Regions from separate parts of the Janthinobacterium kochi genome, predicted to be linked through region 3. Evidence: predicted binding sites of a transcription regulator. Region 3 holds the regulator's gene; each other region holds the start of a gene.
What was found. The regulator LexA, encoded in region 3, represses DNA repair genes until DNA is damaged. The targets are predictions, from matches to a motif close to ACTGTATNNNNATACAGT.
Positions count from the first base shown of each region.

Region 1: the regulator LexA is predicted to act here: its motif matches at 2,516-2,533, upstream of ACQ4WL_RS06370 (DNA topoisomerase IV subunit B).
Region 2: the regulator LexA is predicted to act here: its motif matches at 2,190-2,207, upstream of ACQ4WL_RS14720 (putative DNA modification/repair radical SAM protein).

Region 1 is NZ_JBNYXO010000002.1:443,563-449,448, forward strand. Features, by position in the region: gene kdpB (potassium-transporting ATPase subunit KdpB) at 1-245, opposite strand, end outside; gene kdpA (potassium-transporting ATPase subunit KdpA) at 255-2,060, opposite strand; gene kdpF (K(+)-transporting ATPase subunit F) at 2,060-2,149, opposite strand; gene ACQ4WL_RS06370 (DNA topoisomerase IV subunit B) at 2,613-4,610, shown strand; gene ACQ4WL_RS06375 (molecular chaperone HscC) at 4,610-5,886, shown strand, end outside.
Region 2 is NZ_JBNYXO010000006.1:1,004-6,889, forward strand. Features, by position in the region: gene ACQ4WL_RS14705 (sulfate/molybdate ABC transporter ATP-binding protein) at 1-623, opposite strand, end outside; gene modB (molybdate ABC transporter permease subunit) at 632-1,303, opposite strand; gene modA (molybdate ABC transporter substrate-binding protein) at 1,323-2,081, opposite strand; gene ACQ4WL_RS14720 (putative DNA modification/repair radical SAM protein) at 2,223-3,455, shown strand; gene ACQ4WL_RS14725 (UdgX family uracil-DNA binding protein) at 3,452-4,873, shown strand; gene ACQ4WL_RS14730 (DNA cytosine methyltransferase) at 5,048-5,886, shown strand, end outside.
Region 3 is NZ_JBNYXO010000008.1:168,375-174,260, reverse strand. Features, by position in the region: gene rplI (50S ribosomal protein L9) at 1-180, opposite strand, end outside; gene rpsR (30S ribosomal protein S18) at 208-498, opposite strand; gene priB (primosomal replication protein N) at 514-822, opposite strand; gene rpsF (30S ribosomal protein S6) at 843-1,232, opposite strand; gene lexA (transcriptional repressor LexA) at 1,509-2,144, shown strand; gene ACQ4WL_RS18410 (cystathionine gamma-synthase family protein) at 2,383-3,624, opposite strand; gene purF (amidophosphoribosyltransferase) at 3,668-5,191, opposite strand; gene ACQ4WL_RS18400 (CvpA family protein) at 5,230-5,718, opposite strand; gene ACQ4WL_RS18395 (SPOR domain-containing protein) at 5,739-5,886, opposite strand, start outside.

The DNA of each region.
Region 1 (5,886 bases), on a different contig from region 3:
GCGAAGTTCGCAAACAGCACGGTAAACCACAGCCACACGGCGACGGCAACGATGAAGCCGAACGGCGCTTCACCCTGGCCGTTCAGGGCCTGGATGGCCAGCAGGGTCGTGATGATGCTGCCGACATAGACGACGAACATCACGGGGCTGCGCCACTGCGTGCGGGGGTCGAGTTTTTTGAACGCATCAACGATGGCAGGGCCAATCAATGCGGAATCGAACAAGGTCAGGCTTGTGCGTGACATGGTAGCCTCTTATTTTGTAAAAAGTTGCAAGTGTTCGACGATCGGGCCCAGGGCCAGCGCGGGAACGTAATTGAGCACGCCGACCAGCACCACAACGCCGATCAGCAAGCCGATGAACATGGGGCCGTGCGTGGGCATGGTGCCGGCGTTGGCCGACAGGCGCTGCTTGGCCGCCAGCGAACCGGCCACTGCCAGCACGGGTACGATCACGCCGAAGCGGCCGAACCACATGGCGATCGCCAGCATCACGTTGTAGAACGGCGTGTTGGCGGACAGGCCGGCAAACGCGCTGCCGTTGTTGTTGGCCGCCGACGTGAAGGCGTACAGGATCTCCGAGAAGCCATGCGCGCCCGGATTGGCCACGCCGATCTTGCCCGGTTCGACCATCACGGCGATCGCCGTGCCCGTCAATACCAGTGCTGGCGTGACCAGGATGGCCAGCGACACCATCTTCATTTCATAGGCCTGGATTTTCTTGCCCAGGTATTCAGGCGTGCGCCCTATCATCAGGCCGGCGATGAAGACGGCCAGGATGGCGAACATCAGCATGCCGTACAGGCCCGTGCCCACGCCGCCGAAGACCACTTCGCCGAATTGCATCAGCAGCAGCGGCACCATGCCGCCCAGGGGCATGTAGGAATCGTGCATGGAATTGACGGCGCCGCAGGATGCCGCCGTCGTCACCGCCGCGAACAGGGTCGAGGAGCTGATGCCGAAGCGCGTTTCCTTGCCTTCCATATTGCCACCCGATTGCAGGGTGCTGGCTTGCTGATCCACGCCCAGCGCCTGCAAGGCGGGATTGGCTTGCTGCTCGGCGCTCATCACGCCAGTCGTCATGACGACAAAGATCATGGTCATCGCGGCCAGCACGGCCCAACCCTGGCGCAGGTCGCCCACCATGCGGCCAAAGGTGAAGCACAGGCCGGCGGGAATGATGAAAATGGCCAGCATCTGCAGGAAGTTCGACAGCACCGTGGGATTTTCATATGGGTGTGAGGAATTGGCATTGAAGAAACCGCCGCCATTCGTGCCCAGCAGCTTGATCGATTCCTGCGAAGCGACGGGGCCCATGGCGATCGTCTGCGTGGTCGCCACTTGCGCTTCCATTACGGGCTTGCCGGCCGTATCCAGCACGGGCTGACCATCGGCCGTCACTTTCGGCGTTTCATACGCCACCTGGTCGATCAGCGTCACTTCCTTGTAGGCGGAAAAATTCTGGATCATGCCTTCGCCCATGAAGACGACGGACAGGGCCAAGGACAGCGGCAGCAGGATATACAGGGTGGCACGCACCAGGTCGACCCAGAAATTGCCGATCGATTTGCCCGAACGCGAGGCGAAGCCGCGCACCAGCGCGAAGATCACGGTAATGCCGGTGGCCGCCGAAAAGAAGTTCTGGCACGTCATGCCCAGCATCTGGGTCAGGTAACTCATGGTCTGTTCGCCGCCGTAGCCTTGCCAGTTGGTATTGGTGACGAAGCTGACGGTAGTATTGAACGAAGAATCGGGGCTGACGGCGCCCAGGCCCTGGGGATTCAAAGGCAAGAAGCCCTGCAGGCGCTGCAGGCCGTACACGCAGACGGCGCCAAGCGCGTTGAACACGATCAGGGCGATGGCGTAGCTTTTCCAGCCCATGGCCTTATCGGCAGGAAGGCCGGACCAGCGGTACAGCAGGTTTTCCAGCTTTTGCAGCCAGCCCAGGCCACGCACGGGGCCATCGCCGGCCACCTTGGCCATGTACAGGCCCAGCGGATAGCCGGCGGCCAGCAGTACGGCCAGGAAGGCCACCAGCAGCAATATCGATTGCGTCGTCATCACAGTTCCTCCGCTTTCAGCAGCGCCACCAGCAGGTACACGAGCAGGCCAGCCGAGACCACGGCGCCCAGCACATAAAACGCGTTCATTTGACGCTCCCTAATTTGTCGCAGGCGACGGCAAAGCCGGCTACCACGACGAAAAAAACGGCAATCAAGCCGAGATACACGATATCCATTCCCACCCTCATTCAGGTTTGTTTTGATAGTGAGCAGATTAGCCAAAAGGGTCTAAAAAATTCGTAAAGACTGGAGAGGTGCTTGTAAACAAGATGTAAAAATGGCGGCTTTGCCGTATAAAATCGTCCACAATGGGCGCCAAACCACGCGCACGGCGCACTGTTGTTGCCCTGGAGTAGCGCTATTGCTCGCTGGACAAGATAGAATGCGCGAGCGTCCGCACAAGGACGCCAAGCCTGCCGCACTGCCCTCTGCCAGTGACGCTGGACGGAATATACTGTATATTCATACAGTTATCGCCGCCGTTGTCACTGCGCCCCGCAGTGCCATGGCCTGGCGTTCCAACCACTGTCTTTACTTAGCTTGAACACGTATGGCCACTAAAAAACCAGCATCCGACTACAGCGAATCATCCATCCGTGTCCTGAAAGGACTGGAACCCGTCAAGCAGCGCCCGGGGATGTACACCCGCACTGAAAATCCGCTGCACATCATTCAGGAAGTGATCGACAATGCCTCCGACGAGGCGCTGGGCGGTCATTGCACGCATATCGCCGTCACGCAAAATACGGATGGCAGCATCACCGTCGAAGACAATGGCCGCGGCATTCCCGTCGGCATCCACCCTGAAGAAGGCGTGCCGACGGTGGAAATCGTGTTTACACGGCTGCACGCGGGCGGCAAGTTCGACAAGGGTTCGGGCGGCGCCTACGCGTTCTCGGGCGGCTTGCACGGCGTCGGCGTGTCCGTCACCAATGCGCTGTCGACGCGCCTGGAAATCACCGTCTGGCGCAAGGAAAGCGACGGCAACGGCTTGCATCACATGGTGTTTGCGAATGGCGACGTGATCGAGCCCCTGAGTTCCCGCCCCGCCCCGCGCGACGGCAAGAAGTCGGGCACGCGCGTCACCGCCTGGCCCGATGCGAAGTATTTTGATTCGCCGGCTATCTCGCAAACCGAGCTGCAGCGCCTGCTGCGCTCGAAAGCCGTGCTGCTGCCGGGCGTCACCGTCACGCTGACCAACGCCAAGACGGGCGATACGCAAACCTGGCAGTACGCGGAAGGCTTGCGCGGCTACCTGACCGAAACGCTGGCGCAGGTATCGAATGGCGAAACCCTGATTCCCCTGTTCGAGGGCGCGCAGTACGCGGGCCCGGACTCGGAAGGCTTTGCCGAAGGCGAAGGCGCGGCCTGGGTGGTGGCGTGGACGGAAGAAGGCGCCATCGTGCGCGAATCGTATGTCAACCTGATTCCCACCTCGAATGGCGGCACGCACGAATCGGGCTTGCGCGACGGCCTGTTCGGCGCCGTGAAAAACTTCGTCGAAATGCACTCGCTGCTGCCGAAAGGCGTGAAACTGCTGCCGGAAGACGTCTTTGCGCGCGCCTCGTTCGTGCTGTCGGCCAAGGTGCTGGACCCGCAATTCCAGGGCCAGATCAAGGAACGCCTGAACTCGCGCGACGCCGTACGCCTGGTCTCGACCTTCACCAAGCCGCCGCTGGAACTGTGGCTGAACCAGCACGTCGATTACGGCAAGAAGCTGGCCGAACTGGTGATCAAGCAGGCGCAGTCGCGCCAGCGTTCGCTGCAAAAAGTGGAAAAGAAAAAATCCTCGGGCGTCGCCGTCCTGCCGGGCAAGCTGACCGACTGCGAATCGTCGGACATCACGCGCAATGAACTGTTCCTCGTCGAGGGCGACTCGGCGGGCGGCTCGGCCAAGATGGGCCGCGACAAGGAATTCCAGGCGATTTTGCCCCTGCGCGGCAAGGTCTTGAACTCGTGGGAGACAGACCGCGACCGCCTGTTCGCCAACAACGAGATCCACGACATCGCGGTGGCCATCGGCGTCGATCCGCACAGCGTGGGCGATACACCCGACCTGTCCGGCCTGCGCTACGGCAAGATCTGCATCCTCTCGGATGCGGACGTGGACGGCTCGCACATCCAGGTACTGCTGCTGACGCTGTTCTTCAAGCACTTCCCGGCCCTGATCAACAAAGGCCACATCTGCATCGCCCGTCCGCCTTTGTACCGCGTGGACGCGCCGGCGCGCGGCAAGAAGCCGATGCAGAAAATCTACGCGCTCGACGACGGCGAACTGGTCGCCATTGAGGACAAGCTGCGCAAGGAAGGCGTGAAACAGGGCGCCTGGTCGATCTCCCGCTTCAAGGGCCTGGGCGAGATGAACGCCGAACAGTTGTGGGAAACGACGATGAACCCGGACACGCGCCGTTTGCTGCCCGTGACCCTGGGGGAAATCGACCACATGACTTCCTCCGCCCGCTTCAATATGTTGATGGGCAAGGGCGAAGCGGCTGGACGCCGCGCCTGGATCGAGGAACACGGCAATGAGGCGGAGGCGGATATCTGATGATCATCGGTATCGACCTGGGCACCACCAACAGCCTGGTCGCCATCTGGCGCGACGGCAAGGCTTGCATCATCCCGAATGCGCTGGGCGAGCACCTGACGCCGTCGTGCGTCAGCATCGACCACGACGGCAGCGTGCTGGTGGGCCGCGCCGCGCGCGAGCGCCTGCAGACGCACCCGCAGCTGACGGCCGCCGTCTTCAAGCGCTACATGGGCAGTGAAAAGAAGATCACCCTCGGCACGCAGCAATTCCGTCCGGAGGAGCTGTCGTCGATGGTGCTGCGCGCGCTGAAGGAAGATGCCGAAGCCTTCCTGGGCCACAAGGTCGAGGAAGCCATCATCACCGTACCCGCGTATTTCAGCGATGCGCAGCGCAAGGCCACGCGCATCGCCGGCCAGCTGGCCGGCTTGCGCGTGGAGCGGCTGCTGAACGAGCCGACGGCCGCCGCGCTGGCCTACGGTATCCGCGACAAGGAACAGGAAAGCAAATTCCTCGTCTTCGACCTGGGCGGCGGCACCTTCGACGTGTCGATCCTGGAACTGTTCGAAGGCGTGATGGAAGTGCGCGCCTCGGCCGGCGACAATTTTCTGGGCGGCGAAGACTTCGTCACCGTGCTGGTCGACGCCTTTTTGGAGGGCAGCGGCCTGCGCGATGCAGCCGGCAGCCGCCTGTTCGACCCGCGCCAGCAACAGCTGCTGCGCGATGAAGCCGAGCGCGTCAAGCGCCTGCTGTCGGAGCAGCCGTCCGTGCGCATGGCCACGCGCTACCAGGACAAGGAATACAGCTGGGAGATCGGCGAAGACAGACTGGCGCAGCTGTGCGAACCGCTGCTGGCCCGTTTGCGCCTGCCCGTGGAACGGGCGCTGCGCGACGCCACCATCCGCGCCGCGGAATTGAATGAAGTGGTGCTGGCCGGCGGCGCCACGCGCATGCCGCTGGTGCGCAAACTCGTCTCACGCATGTTCGGCCGCTTCCCCGCCATCCACCTGGATCCGGACGAAGCCGTGGCGCTGGGCGCCGCCGTGCAGGCGGGCCTCAAGATGCGCGATGCGGCCCTCGACGAAGTGGTCATGACGGATGTGGCACCGTATTCGCTGGGCATTTCGATTTCGCGCCAGGTCGGCGCAAACCAGTATGAAGGCGGGCATTACCTGCCCATCATCGAGCGCAACTCCGTGGTGCCCGTCTCACGCACGGAAAACATCACCACCATCTACGACAACCAGAAGGAAATCAACGTGGCAATCTTCCAGGGCGAGTCGCGCCTGGTGGCTGA
Region 2 (5,886 bases), on a different contig from region 3:
CGCGCATCTTCCGGATCGTGAGTGATCAGGATCATGGGCACGTCCAGGCGCTGCTGCCACTGGCTCAGTTCCAGACGCATTTTGACACGCAAGGCCGGGTCGAGGGCAGCAAACGGCTCGTCGAGCAGCAGCGCGTTTGGTTCGGCCACGAGCGCCCTCGCCAGCGCCACCCTTTGGCGCTGGCCACCGGACAACTCGTCGGGAAACTGGTGCGCCAGTTCCTGCAAGTGAAACGCGTCTAGCCAATGCTCGACCTTCTGCAATTTTTCGCGCGCGCGCGGGTTGAACCAGCCCCGCGCCAAGCCGAAGCCCACGTTCTGGCGCACCGTCAGGTGCGGGAACAGCGCGTAATCCTGGAACAGGTAAGCGACTTTGCGCTGCTGCGGCGGCAGGTTGATCCCAGCGGCGGAATCGAACAGGGTACGGCCGTTCAGGCGGATATGGCCCGCGTCAGGCGTAATGAGGCCGGCAATGGCTTTCAGGGTCATGCTCTTGCCGGCGCCGGACGGGCCATACACAGCGATGCGCTGGCTGTTCGAGGTGCATTGCACGTGCATGTCGAAGCGGCGTTTGCCGGAGCGCAAGGTGGCGCGGATGTCGAGGTCGAGTTGCATGGGCGTCATCATAGGCCTCATTTGTGCGCGATGCGCCCGGGCGCCAGGCGGCCAGCCGACAGCAGCACCACGATGCAGACCAAGGAGGTAATCAAGACCAGCGTATTGGCCACGTCATCCTGGCCCGCCTGCACGGCTTCATACACGGCCACCGACAGGGTCTGCGTCTTGCCGGGAATGCTGCCGGCCACCATCAGGGTGGCGCCGAACTCGCCCAGCGCGCGCACAAAACCCAGCAACACGCCGGCCAGGATGCCGCGCCAGGCCAGCGGCAAGGTCACGCGGAAGAAAATCGCCATTTCCGAGATGCCCAGCACGCGGGCCGCCTGCTCCAGCTGGCCATCGACGGCTTCGAAGGCGGCACGCGCCGGCTTGAAGACGAGCGGAAAGGCGACCACCGTGGAGGCGATCACGGCGCCCTGCCACGTAAAGATGAGGTTGATGCCGAAGTTGTCCTGCAGCCAGATGCCCAAGGTGCCGCGCCGGCCCAGCAGCACCAGCAAGTAATAGCCGAGCACGGTTGGCGGCATCACCATCGGCAGGGTCAGGAGGGCGTCAAGCAGCTCGCGCCCGGGAAAACGCGTGCGCGCCAGCAGATAGCCCGTACCGATGCCGAGCAACAAATTGAGCGCCGTGGCCCAGGCCGCTACTTTGAGCGACAGGGCCAGCGCGGTCCAGGCGATATCCATGCAGGTGCTTACCTAAAAATCAGGGCTTCTTGAAACCATACTTGGCGAGGATGGCTTGCGCCGGCGCCGTCTGCAGGTAGCTGACGAAGCGCTTCGCTTCGGCGGCATTGCTGCTGCCCTTGATGGTGGCGATCGGGTACAGCACGGGCGCGTCCAACGGCACGTCCAGCACGACGTTGACTTTATCCTTCATGATGGCCGCGTCGGTGGCGTAGACAAAGCCCGCATCGACTTCGCCGCGCGCCACGTAATCGAGCGACTGGCGCACGTTCTGCGTGCCGATAGCTTTAGCCTGCACGGCCTCCCACAACTTCGCCTTCTTCAGCGCGCCTTCCGAATAGCGGCCAACGGGCACGCTGGCCGGGTTGGCGATGGCCACGCGGGTCACACCCTTGTGCGTCAGGTCGCTCAAGCTCTTGATGCCCAGCTTGCTATCGTGCGGCACGATCAGCACCAGGCTGTTGCCGACGAAGTCCATGCGGTCGGCCGGCAGCACCAGGCCCTGCTTTTGCGCCGCATCCATGGTTTCCTGGTCGGCCGAGGCAAACACGTCCACAGGCGCGCCCTTGACGATCTGCTGCAGCAGCACGCCCGAAGCGGCGAAATTCAAGGACACCTTGCTGCCCGGATACTGCGCCTCGTAGCTTTGCGCCGCATCCTTGAACGCATTCGTCAGGCTGGCCGCGGCCGACACCACCACTTCGCCGGCAAAGGCGGACGAGGCGGCAGTGGCGAGCAGGGCGACGCTGATGAGTTTGGCGAGGGAGGTGAGGCGCATGATCGTATCCTTGTAAAGTGAACGGTGAACAAGGACCGTAATATACACTCATATATAGCGTTCTGCCATGGCGCAAGTCAAGGCAGCATAAGGTCGATTCCCTGCTATACTGTATATAAACACAGTATACCGAGGCACCCCATGGAACTGACGGACAAGCTGGAAATCCTGGCCGATGCGGCCAAGTACGACGCGTCCTGCGCCAGCAGCGGGGCGCCAAAACGCGATTCCATCGGCAAGGACGGCTTTGGCGCCACCTCCGGCATGGGCATCTGCCACAGCTACACGCCGGACGGGCGCTGCGTCTCGCTGCTGAAAGTGCTGCTGACCAATTACTGCCTGTACGATTGCCAGTACTGCGTCAACCGCCGTAGCTCAAACGTGCCGCGCGCGCGGTTTACGGTGGCCGAAGTGGTCAAGCTGACGGCCGACTTCTATCTGCGTAATTACATCGACGGCCTGTTCCTCAGCTCCGGCATCATCCGGTCAGCCGACTACACGATGGAGCAGTTGGTGCAGGTGGCGCGCGAGTTGCGCGAGGTACACCAGTTCCGCGGCTACATCCATCTGAAAACCATCCCCGACGCCGATCCTGCCCTGATCGCGCAGGCGGGCCGCTATGCCGACCGGCTCAGCGTCAATATCGAACTGCCGACGCAAGACAGCGTGCAAAAGCTGGCGCCGGAAAAAAGCGTGCACACGATCAAGCTGGCGATGGGGGCGATCCGCCGCAAGCTCGATGAAAAGGCGGAAGAACCGCGCTCGCCGCGTTTCGCGCCCGCCGGGCAGAGCACGCAGATGATCGTCGGCGCCGACGCCAGCGACGACCAGCAGATCCTCTCCACGGCAGAGACCCTGTACGGCAGTTACAAGCTCAAGCGTGTGTACTACTCGGCCTTCAGTCCGATTCCCGACAGCCCGAACAGCGTGCCGCTGGCGCCGCCGCCCATGCTGCGCGAACACCGGCTGTACCAGGCTGATTTCTTGCTGCGCAGCTACGGCTTTCAGGCCAGCGAACTGCTGCCTGCCAGCGGCGGCAACCTGGCGCTCGATATCGATCCCAAGCTGGCCTGGGCGCTGGCGCACCGCGAACATTTTCCGCTGGACTTGAACCGCGCCGCGCAGCACATGATCGCGCGCGTGCCCGGCATCGGCCTGCGCAATGCGCAGCGCATCGTCGACCTGCGCCGGCTGCGGCAAGTGCGCTACGCCGACCTGTCGCGCCTGCGCTGCAGCATGAAAAAGATTGCGCCGTTCATCATTACGGCCGACTACTTTCCCGCGCGCGACACCACCGCCTCCGAACAGCTGCGCCGGGCCATGACAGAAGCGCCCCGGCAGATGAATTTATGGCCGGAGCTGCAGGCCGCATGAAAGAGGTCAATGAGCGCGTCGTGCGGCTCGCGCAATCGTTCGACGAGTGGCGCGCGGCCGCGCGGGAATTGATCGCGCGTGGCGTAGCACCCGCAGACGTAGCCTGGCAGTCGCAACCCGGCGATGGCGACCTGTTTTCCTCCACGCCAGATGCAACGGATACCAACGCGCCGCCGCTGCGCCTGCCACGCCAGCTGGTGGAATTGCTGGAAAGCGCCGCCTGTTTCAACGTGCATGATCGCTGGGCCTTCCTGTACCAGGTGCTGTGGCGCTGGCAACTGGGCCAGCACGACGTGCTCTCGCCGGCCGACACGGACGGCGCGCGCCTGCACGCCATGGACAAGGCCGTACGCCGCGAGGAACACGACATGCATGCCTATGTGCGTTTTCGCGAACGCAGCGAGGCCGAGGGCGCACCCCGCTTTGTCGCCTGGTTCGAACCGACGCACGAGGTGCTACCGCAAGTGGCGCGCCACTTCGCCCGCCGCATGGGCACCATCAGCTGGATGATCGCCACACCCACGGCCAGCATGTTGTGGGATGGCGCAAGCCTGCACGCCGGACCGGCGCTCATGAACGGCGCAGCCGACATCGATGACGCGGGCGAAGCCCTGTGGCTGACGTATTACCGCAGCATCTTCAACCCCGCGCGCGTGAATGCGGATTTGCTGCACAGCCATATCCCCTCGCGCTTCTGGAAAAATCTGCCGGAAGGCGCCATCGTGCCCGCCATGCTCAGCGGCGCCGCGAACGGCGAACGGCGCACGGGCCAGACGGCCACAGTGGGCCAGCGCAGCGGCGCCACCATGATCCCGATTTCCGCCGAACGCGCCCAGCCCGCGCGCGCGGCAGCCACCACTTTGGACCAGTGCCGCCGCTGCGAACTGTGGCAACACGCCACGCAAGCCGTTCCCGGCAGCGGCCCGCCACAGGCGCGCATCATGCTCGTCGGCGAGCAGCCAGGCGACCAGGAGGATCTGGCGGGCTTGCCCTTTGCCGGCCCGGCCGGCGCGCTGCTGGACCAGGCGATGCACGATGCCGGCATGGCACGCGACAGCATCTATCTGACCAACGCCGTCAAGCATTTCAAGTGGGAACCGCGCGGCAAGCGCCGCCTGCACAAGACCCCTGCGCAGCGCGAAATCCTCGCCTGCCATGGCTGGCTGGAAGAAGAGCTACGACGCGTCCAACCGCAAGTGATCGTGGCGCTGGGCAGCACGGCGCTGAAGTCCCTGTTGCAAGATGCAACAGCGACCATGATGCCGTTGGTCGGCACGCCGATCCAGCACGACGGACGCTGGGTGGTGACCGTATATCACCCCTCGTATGTGCTGCGCGCGCCAGACGAGGCGAGCCGGCGGCAGGCGTATGCGGTGATTGTTGCTGGGTTGCAGCAGGCACAGCAACGACTTAACTAGGTCGGTAGACGAACATGATTAATAATTACAAATCGGCATTAAACGTCAGCATACGAACGACTATCAAAGGCAGCACAAGCCTCGATGAAACTTCAGAAAACGATCGACTTTCGACGATCAACAAAGTAAAATGCGGTTAGTTTTTTTGAATCGGTATAAAGTAAGGAGAGTTACATGGGCCGTCCAATAGGAATCGACTTGTTCGCAGGGGCAGGTGGGTTATCGTTAGGTTTTGAGCAAGCAGGTTTCGATATTGCTGCGGCTATTGAAATTGATCCGATTCACTGCGCGACGCACGAGTACAATTTTCCCAAAACAAAAACGATTTGCGCGAGCGTGATCGATCTATCAGGTGATGATATTCGTTTTCAGAGCGGCCTAGGCAGCCGCGAGATTGATGTAGTATTTGGTGGCGCACCTTGCCAAGGCTTTTCCATGATAGGTAAACGGGCTCTAGACGATAACCGTAATCAATTGGTTTTTCACTATGTTCGACTTGTTCGCGAGCTTCAACCGAAATATTGTGTTTTTGAGAACGTAAAGGGACTTACGCTTGGAAAACATTCACAATTTCTATCCGAGCTTATCGAAGCGTTAGAAGAAGCAGGATATAACGTTCTTATGCCGTATAAAGTTCTAAACGCATCCGCATTTGGGGTACCACAGTCAAGAGAACGGCTTTTCCTAATGGCTGCACGAAAAGATCAGATGCTACCGGAGTATCCTATAGCGACTAGTGATCCCGTGACCGTGGGCGATGCGATAGCAGATATCCCTGACGCAAATCAATTCCGCGCGCTAGAAAACTCCGACTCGGTAAAACTGCAATGGAAAACCGATTCAGAATACGCGCGCCGCTTGAGGGGCATGATCAAGGATTCAACCGACTACAGCTACAAGCGCGTTTTCGAAATAAATGAACTCACATGTAGCGCGATCACCGAACACACAGAAACGTCTAAAGCCCGGTTTCTTGCAACAGCTCCGGGACAGACCGAAAAAATCAGTCGCTT
Region 3 (5,886 bases):
GGCGGCAGCAGCTTTTTCCAGTTCGGCGCGCTTGACTTCGAATTCAGCCACAGCGGTAGCCGTAGCACGACGTGCCAGGCGTTGCGGGATCAGGAAGTTACGTGCGTAACCGTCTTTGACTTTGACGACTTCGCCGAGGTTACCGACGTTAACAACTTTTTCTAACAGAATGATTTGCATAGTTCTTCTCCAGGAATATCTGACCGATTAAGCGTGGTGCAGATCGGTGTATGGCAGCAGCGCGAGGAAGCGAGCGCGCTTGATTGCGGTGTCGACTTGGCGCTGGTAGTGCGCTTTGGTACCGGTCAGGCGTGCTGGCATGATCTTGCCGTTTTCTTGGACGAAGTCTTTCAGCGTGTCGACGTCTTTGTAGTCGACTTGCTCAACGTGAGCTGCGGTGAAGCGGCAGAACTTCTTGCGTTTGAACAACGGATTTTGCTGTTTGCGTTTTTCTTTAAGCTTGAGCTTATTTTTGTCGAACTTTTTACCGAATGCCATGTCAGGCTCCTGTATCTAAAATGCGCTAGTCGGGGTGACTGCACTAAAATCAATGATGTGAAACACCAAACTCTTGCTGTTGCGGCTCTTCCTCGCCAGGAAACCCGTGAACTGATAGACCCCGCCCAAGCTTGCCTGACTGAACCGGCCTGAAATTTCGCCAGCGGCTAGCGCGGCAACATCAAACTCGGTCAAACGGGCAATCCCTGCTTCCATCTGCTGCGAACTGTGTTGCAATACTGCATTCACAATCGGCAGCCCTGCCGGGGTATAGCGCAATATTTCGCGCTCGGCAATGATGGCGGTAACTTGTAGCTGGTTCAGCGCACGATCCTGGTCAAGAATTAAGCTGCTGCTGCGGCTGGAGCGGCTGCTGGTGCTTCGGTGCGGTGGCTTTTGGCCGCGTCTTCGCGTTGTACCGATTTCATCATCGGCGAAGGAGCTGTTTCAGCTTTCTTCATTTTAACGGTCAGGTGACGCAACACGGCATCATTGAATTTGAATGCTGTTTCCAACTCGACCAGGGTCTCGTTGTCGCATTCGATGTTCAGGCAGATGTAGTGTGCTTTAGGCAGCTTTTGGATCGAGTAAGCCATTTGACGGCGGCCCCAATCTTCCACGCGGTGAACCGAACCGCCGCGGGTGGTTACGCTGGCTTTGTAGCGTTCGATCATCGCGGGCACTTGCTCGCTTTGGTCCGGATGGACGATAAAGACTATTTCATAATGACGCATGCAAACTCCTTCAGGTCGGATTGATAATCGCCCACCCCGGCGTCAAGACGGGTGTGGGAAGGTCAGCCGAAGATTATAACCGCCTTTTGCAAACGTTTCAATCATTCCTTCAACAAGCGGCCCATGCACGGGCCTGGCCAGGCGCTTTTTCCTGTGCATTCCAGTATTTCGCACGAAATTCACGCAAATAAGGCAAATCCCCTTGCATAGTGGGCGATACTGTACAAAAATACAGACTGTTCATATAGACAGCATTTTAGTATGCACCCACCGCTCATGATCAAGCTGACAGCACGACAAGAACAAATCCTGAACCTGATCAAGGACGCGATTGAAAACACGGGTTTTCCTCCCACCCGTGCCGAAATCGCCAATGAACTGGGTTTCAAATCGGCCAATGCGGCCGAAGAGCATTTGCAGGCCCTGGCCCGCAAGGGCGCGATCGAGATTTCGCCCGGCACCTCGCGCGGCATCCGCCTGATCGGCACCGCAGCCGAAGCGGCGCCATCGAAGGTGCCTGCAGCACTGCTGATGTCGCTGCCCCTGATCGGCCGCGTGGCTGCCGGTTCACCCATCCTGGCACAGGAAAACCTGGAAGCGAGCTACAACGTGGACCCGGCCCTGTTCTCGGCCAAGCCCGACTTCCTGCTGAAGGTGCGCGGCTGGTCCATGCGCGACGCCGGCATCATGGATGGCGATTTATTGGCCGTCAAGAAAGTCGACAGCGCCAAGAACGGCCAGATCGTCGTCGCCCGTATCGGCGACGAAGTCACCGTCAAGCGCTACAAGAAGACGGGTTCCGTCATCGAACTGCTGCCGGAAAACCCCGACTTCAAGGTCATCACCGTATCGCCGGAAGATGAATTCGCACTGGAAGGACTTGCAGTGGGCTTGATGCGCAGTTGGCATTAAGTTGCATGCCGGGGTCAGACCCGGCGGGGGAATACGTCCCAATGGGACGTATTCCGATCGCGAAGCGACTGACCCCAGTTTTTAGTTGCGGTCCCCTCTCATGCCTGACACGCAAGTTTCGATGCCCGACAAAACCGTAGCGAGCGGAAGGGAGAGGTGGCCGAGAAGCGGAACCGTACTCTAGTACGGTGAGCATCGCAAGCCGCCTATACCGACGCGCAGTAGGTTTGGTTGGGCATCATTCCTCAAGCGCGCTGCGGAAGTCTTCAAGCAGATCCGCTTCATCCTCGATGCCGACTGACACGCGGATCAAGGACTCGGCAATGCCCATGTTGGCGCGGCGTTCGGCACCCATCTCGTAGAAAATCGTATGCGCGACGGGAATGACCAGGGTGCGCGTGTCGCCGAGGTTGCTCGCTGGAATGGCCAAGTTCAGGCGATTGAGGAAATCGAAGCAGTCGATGCCGTCCTTCAATTCAAAGCTGAACAGCGAGCCATAGCTGCGGAACAAGTCCGTCGCCAGCGCGTGCTGCGGGTGCGACGCCAAGCCGGGATAGTGCACGGCAGCCACGCGCGGGTCGGCGGCCAGCATGCTGGCCAGCGCCAGGGCGTTCGAGCAGGTGCGGTCCATGCGCAAGGCCATGGTTTCCGCGCCGACGGCGATATGGTGCGCCGCCTCCGGGCCCAGCGATGCGCCGAAATCGCGCAAGGCCTTGGCCCGGATTTGCGCGATGCCCCACTGCGCTGGCGCCGCCTTCTTATAATTGTCGAAAATGTTCGGGTACTGCGTCCAGTCGAACACGCCCGTGTCCGTCAAGCTGCCGCCCAGCGCATTGCCGTGGCCGCCGATGGATTTCGTCAAGGCATTGACCACCAGGCCAGCACCCACCGCTTTCGGGCGGAACAGGTAAGGCGTCGTCATGGTGTTGTCGACGATATACAGAATGCCCTTCTCGCGGCACAAGGCGCCGATCTTTGCCAGGTCGGCGATCTGCGTGCGCGGATTGGCGATGGTTTCCACGAAAACAATCCGCGTTTGCGGCGTGATGGCGGCCGCCACGTTGGCCACCTCGGTGGCATCGACGAAGGAGACGGCGATGCCCTGCCCCGTCACCGTTTGCCACAGGCTGTTGGTGTTGCCAAACAAAAAGGCCGACGACACCACATGGTCGCCCGCGCGCAGCAGCGACTGCACCACGGCGCCGATGGCGCCCATGCCGGTGGCGAAACACAAGGTCGCCACGCCATCTTCCATCTTGTTGACCTTGTCTTCCAGCGCGGAAACGGTCGGATTGCCCTGGCGGCCGTAGCGAAAGCCCGGCTCCTTGCCCTGGAACACGGAAGCGAGCTGGCGCGCGTCGCTGTAGCCGAAAGCGACGGAGGTATGCACAGGCTTGTGCAGCGAGCCGTGCTCGATGCCCTTGCGGCGGTCGTTGTGCAGAATGGTGGTGGTAAAGCCGTAGTTTTTTTTATCGTTCATGATCGCGGAGAAAAAAATGCCCGGCATCGGCCGGGCAAGTTACCTATGCTTCTGTCGTCGCCAGGTTCAGGTTCAGCTGGGAACGCGGCGTATCTTCCGGCGCTGTCGCCTTCGGATGGTGGCGCGCATATTCCAGGCGGTCCAGGTATTCCTGCGACACGTCGCCCGTCACGTACACGCCATCGAAGCACGACGCCTCGAAGTTCGTCAGGGCCGGGTTGACGTCGGCGATCGCCTGCTTCAGGTCGTCGATATCCTGGTACACCAGGTAGTCGGCCGTGATTTCGCGGCACACTTCTTCCGTCGTGCGCCCGTAGGCGATCAGTTCGTCGCGCGTCGGCATGTCGATGCCATACACGTTCGGGTAGATGACCGGTGGCGCGGCCGAGGCGAAGATGACTTTCGTCGCGCCCGCTTCGCGTGCCATCTGCACGATTTCACGGCTGGTGGTGCCGCGCACGATGGAATCGTCGACCAGCAACACGACTTTATCCTTGAATTCGGACGGGATCGCGTTGAGCTTCTGGCGCACGGATTTCTTGCGCGCCGCCTGGCCCGGCATGATGAAGGTACGGCCGATGTAGCGGTTCTTGATGAAGCCTTCGCGGTATTCCAGGTTCAGCGCCAGTGCCAGCTGGATGGCGGCCGGACGCGAGGAATCGGGAATCGGCATGACCACGTCAATATGTACGTCAGGCAATTCGGCACGGATCTTTTCAGCCAGGTATTCGCCCATTTTCAGGCGCGTGGCGTACACCGAGGCGCCGTCGATGACGGAATCGGGACGGGCCAGGTAGACGAATTCAAACACGCAGGGATTCAGGCTGGCATTGTCGGCGCACTGGGCGCTGTGCAATTTCTTGTCGGCATCGATGAAGACGGCTTCGCCGGGACCGATATCGCGCACGAAGCGGAAGCCCATGCCTTCCAGGGCCACGGATTCGGAGGCGATCAGGTATTCAGGACCCAGCTCCGTTTCATTGATGCCCAGGCACAGCGGACGGATGCCGTGCGGGTCACGGAAGGCCAGCAAGCCCACGCCGGCGATTTGCGCGACGGCAGCGTAGCCGCCCTTGACGCGGCGGTTCAGCACGGTGATAGCCTTGAAGATGGCTTCCGGGTCCAGGTTCAGGCCCGTCGTCGCTTCCTGGATTTCATGCGCCAGCACGTTGAGCAGCACTTCCGAATCGGAATCGGTATTGATGTGGCGGCGGTCGTTCTTGAACATTTCCTGTTTCAACTGTTCCCAGTTGGTCAGGTTGCCATTGTGCGCCAGGGTGATGCCGAACGGTGCATTCACATAAAACGGCTGTGCTTCCTCTTCGCTCGACGAACCGGCCGTCGGGTAGCGGCAATGGCCGATGCCCGTCGTGCCTTGCAGCGAACGCATGTTACGCGTACGGAAGACGTCACGCACGAGGCCATTGGCTTTGTGCATGGAAAACATACTGCTGTGATTGGTCGCAATCCCTGCCGCGTCCTGACCGCGATGTTGCAAGAGCAACAATGCATCATAGAGCAATTGATTGACAGGTTGATGGGAAACGACGCCGACGATGCCACACATGGTGTGCTCCTAAACTGTGCTACTGATTTTAAAAAAATTCAAAATTTCACATGCTGCGCGTAAGCGGCTGGCAGATAAGGCTTGATGGCGCGCGCGCCCTGCTCCGCGAACGGGCTGAGCAGCGCGTTTTTCCAGAATGACTGCTGCGGTATGGAAGTCATGCCACACAAGATGACGGCGGTCAGCACGATCACAAGGCCCCGCGCCACGCCGAACAGGCTGCCCAGGGTGCGGTCGGCCAGGCTCAGGCCCGTCACCTTGACCAGTGCGTCGACCGTCATGGAAAGCAATCCCATCAAAATACGCACGCCGATGAACAGCACCACGAAAGCCAGCAACAGACGGACGGCTTCGCCCGGCACGGCTTCCGGCAGGAATTTCGCCAGGGTGGCGCCATACGCGTTGGCAATGACGAATGCCACGATCCAGCTGACCAATGACAGTATTTCCTTGACCAGGCCGCGCATCATGCTGATCAGCACGGAAGTCACCAGCACAAACAGCACCAGATAATCGAAGATCGTCACGCGCGTTCAGCCTTGCAACATCACGCCGGCACCAGCGAACCGCCCAGGCCCAGCTTTTGCAGCTTGGCGCGGGTCTTTTCGGCATCTTCGCGGTTGCCGAACGGACCCACGCGCACGCGGATACGCTCGCCCGCCGGGCTGGAGACTCTCTGCGTATAGGATTTGATG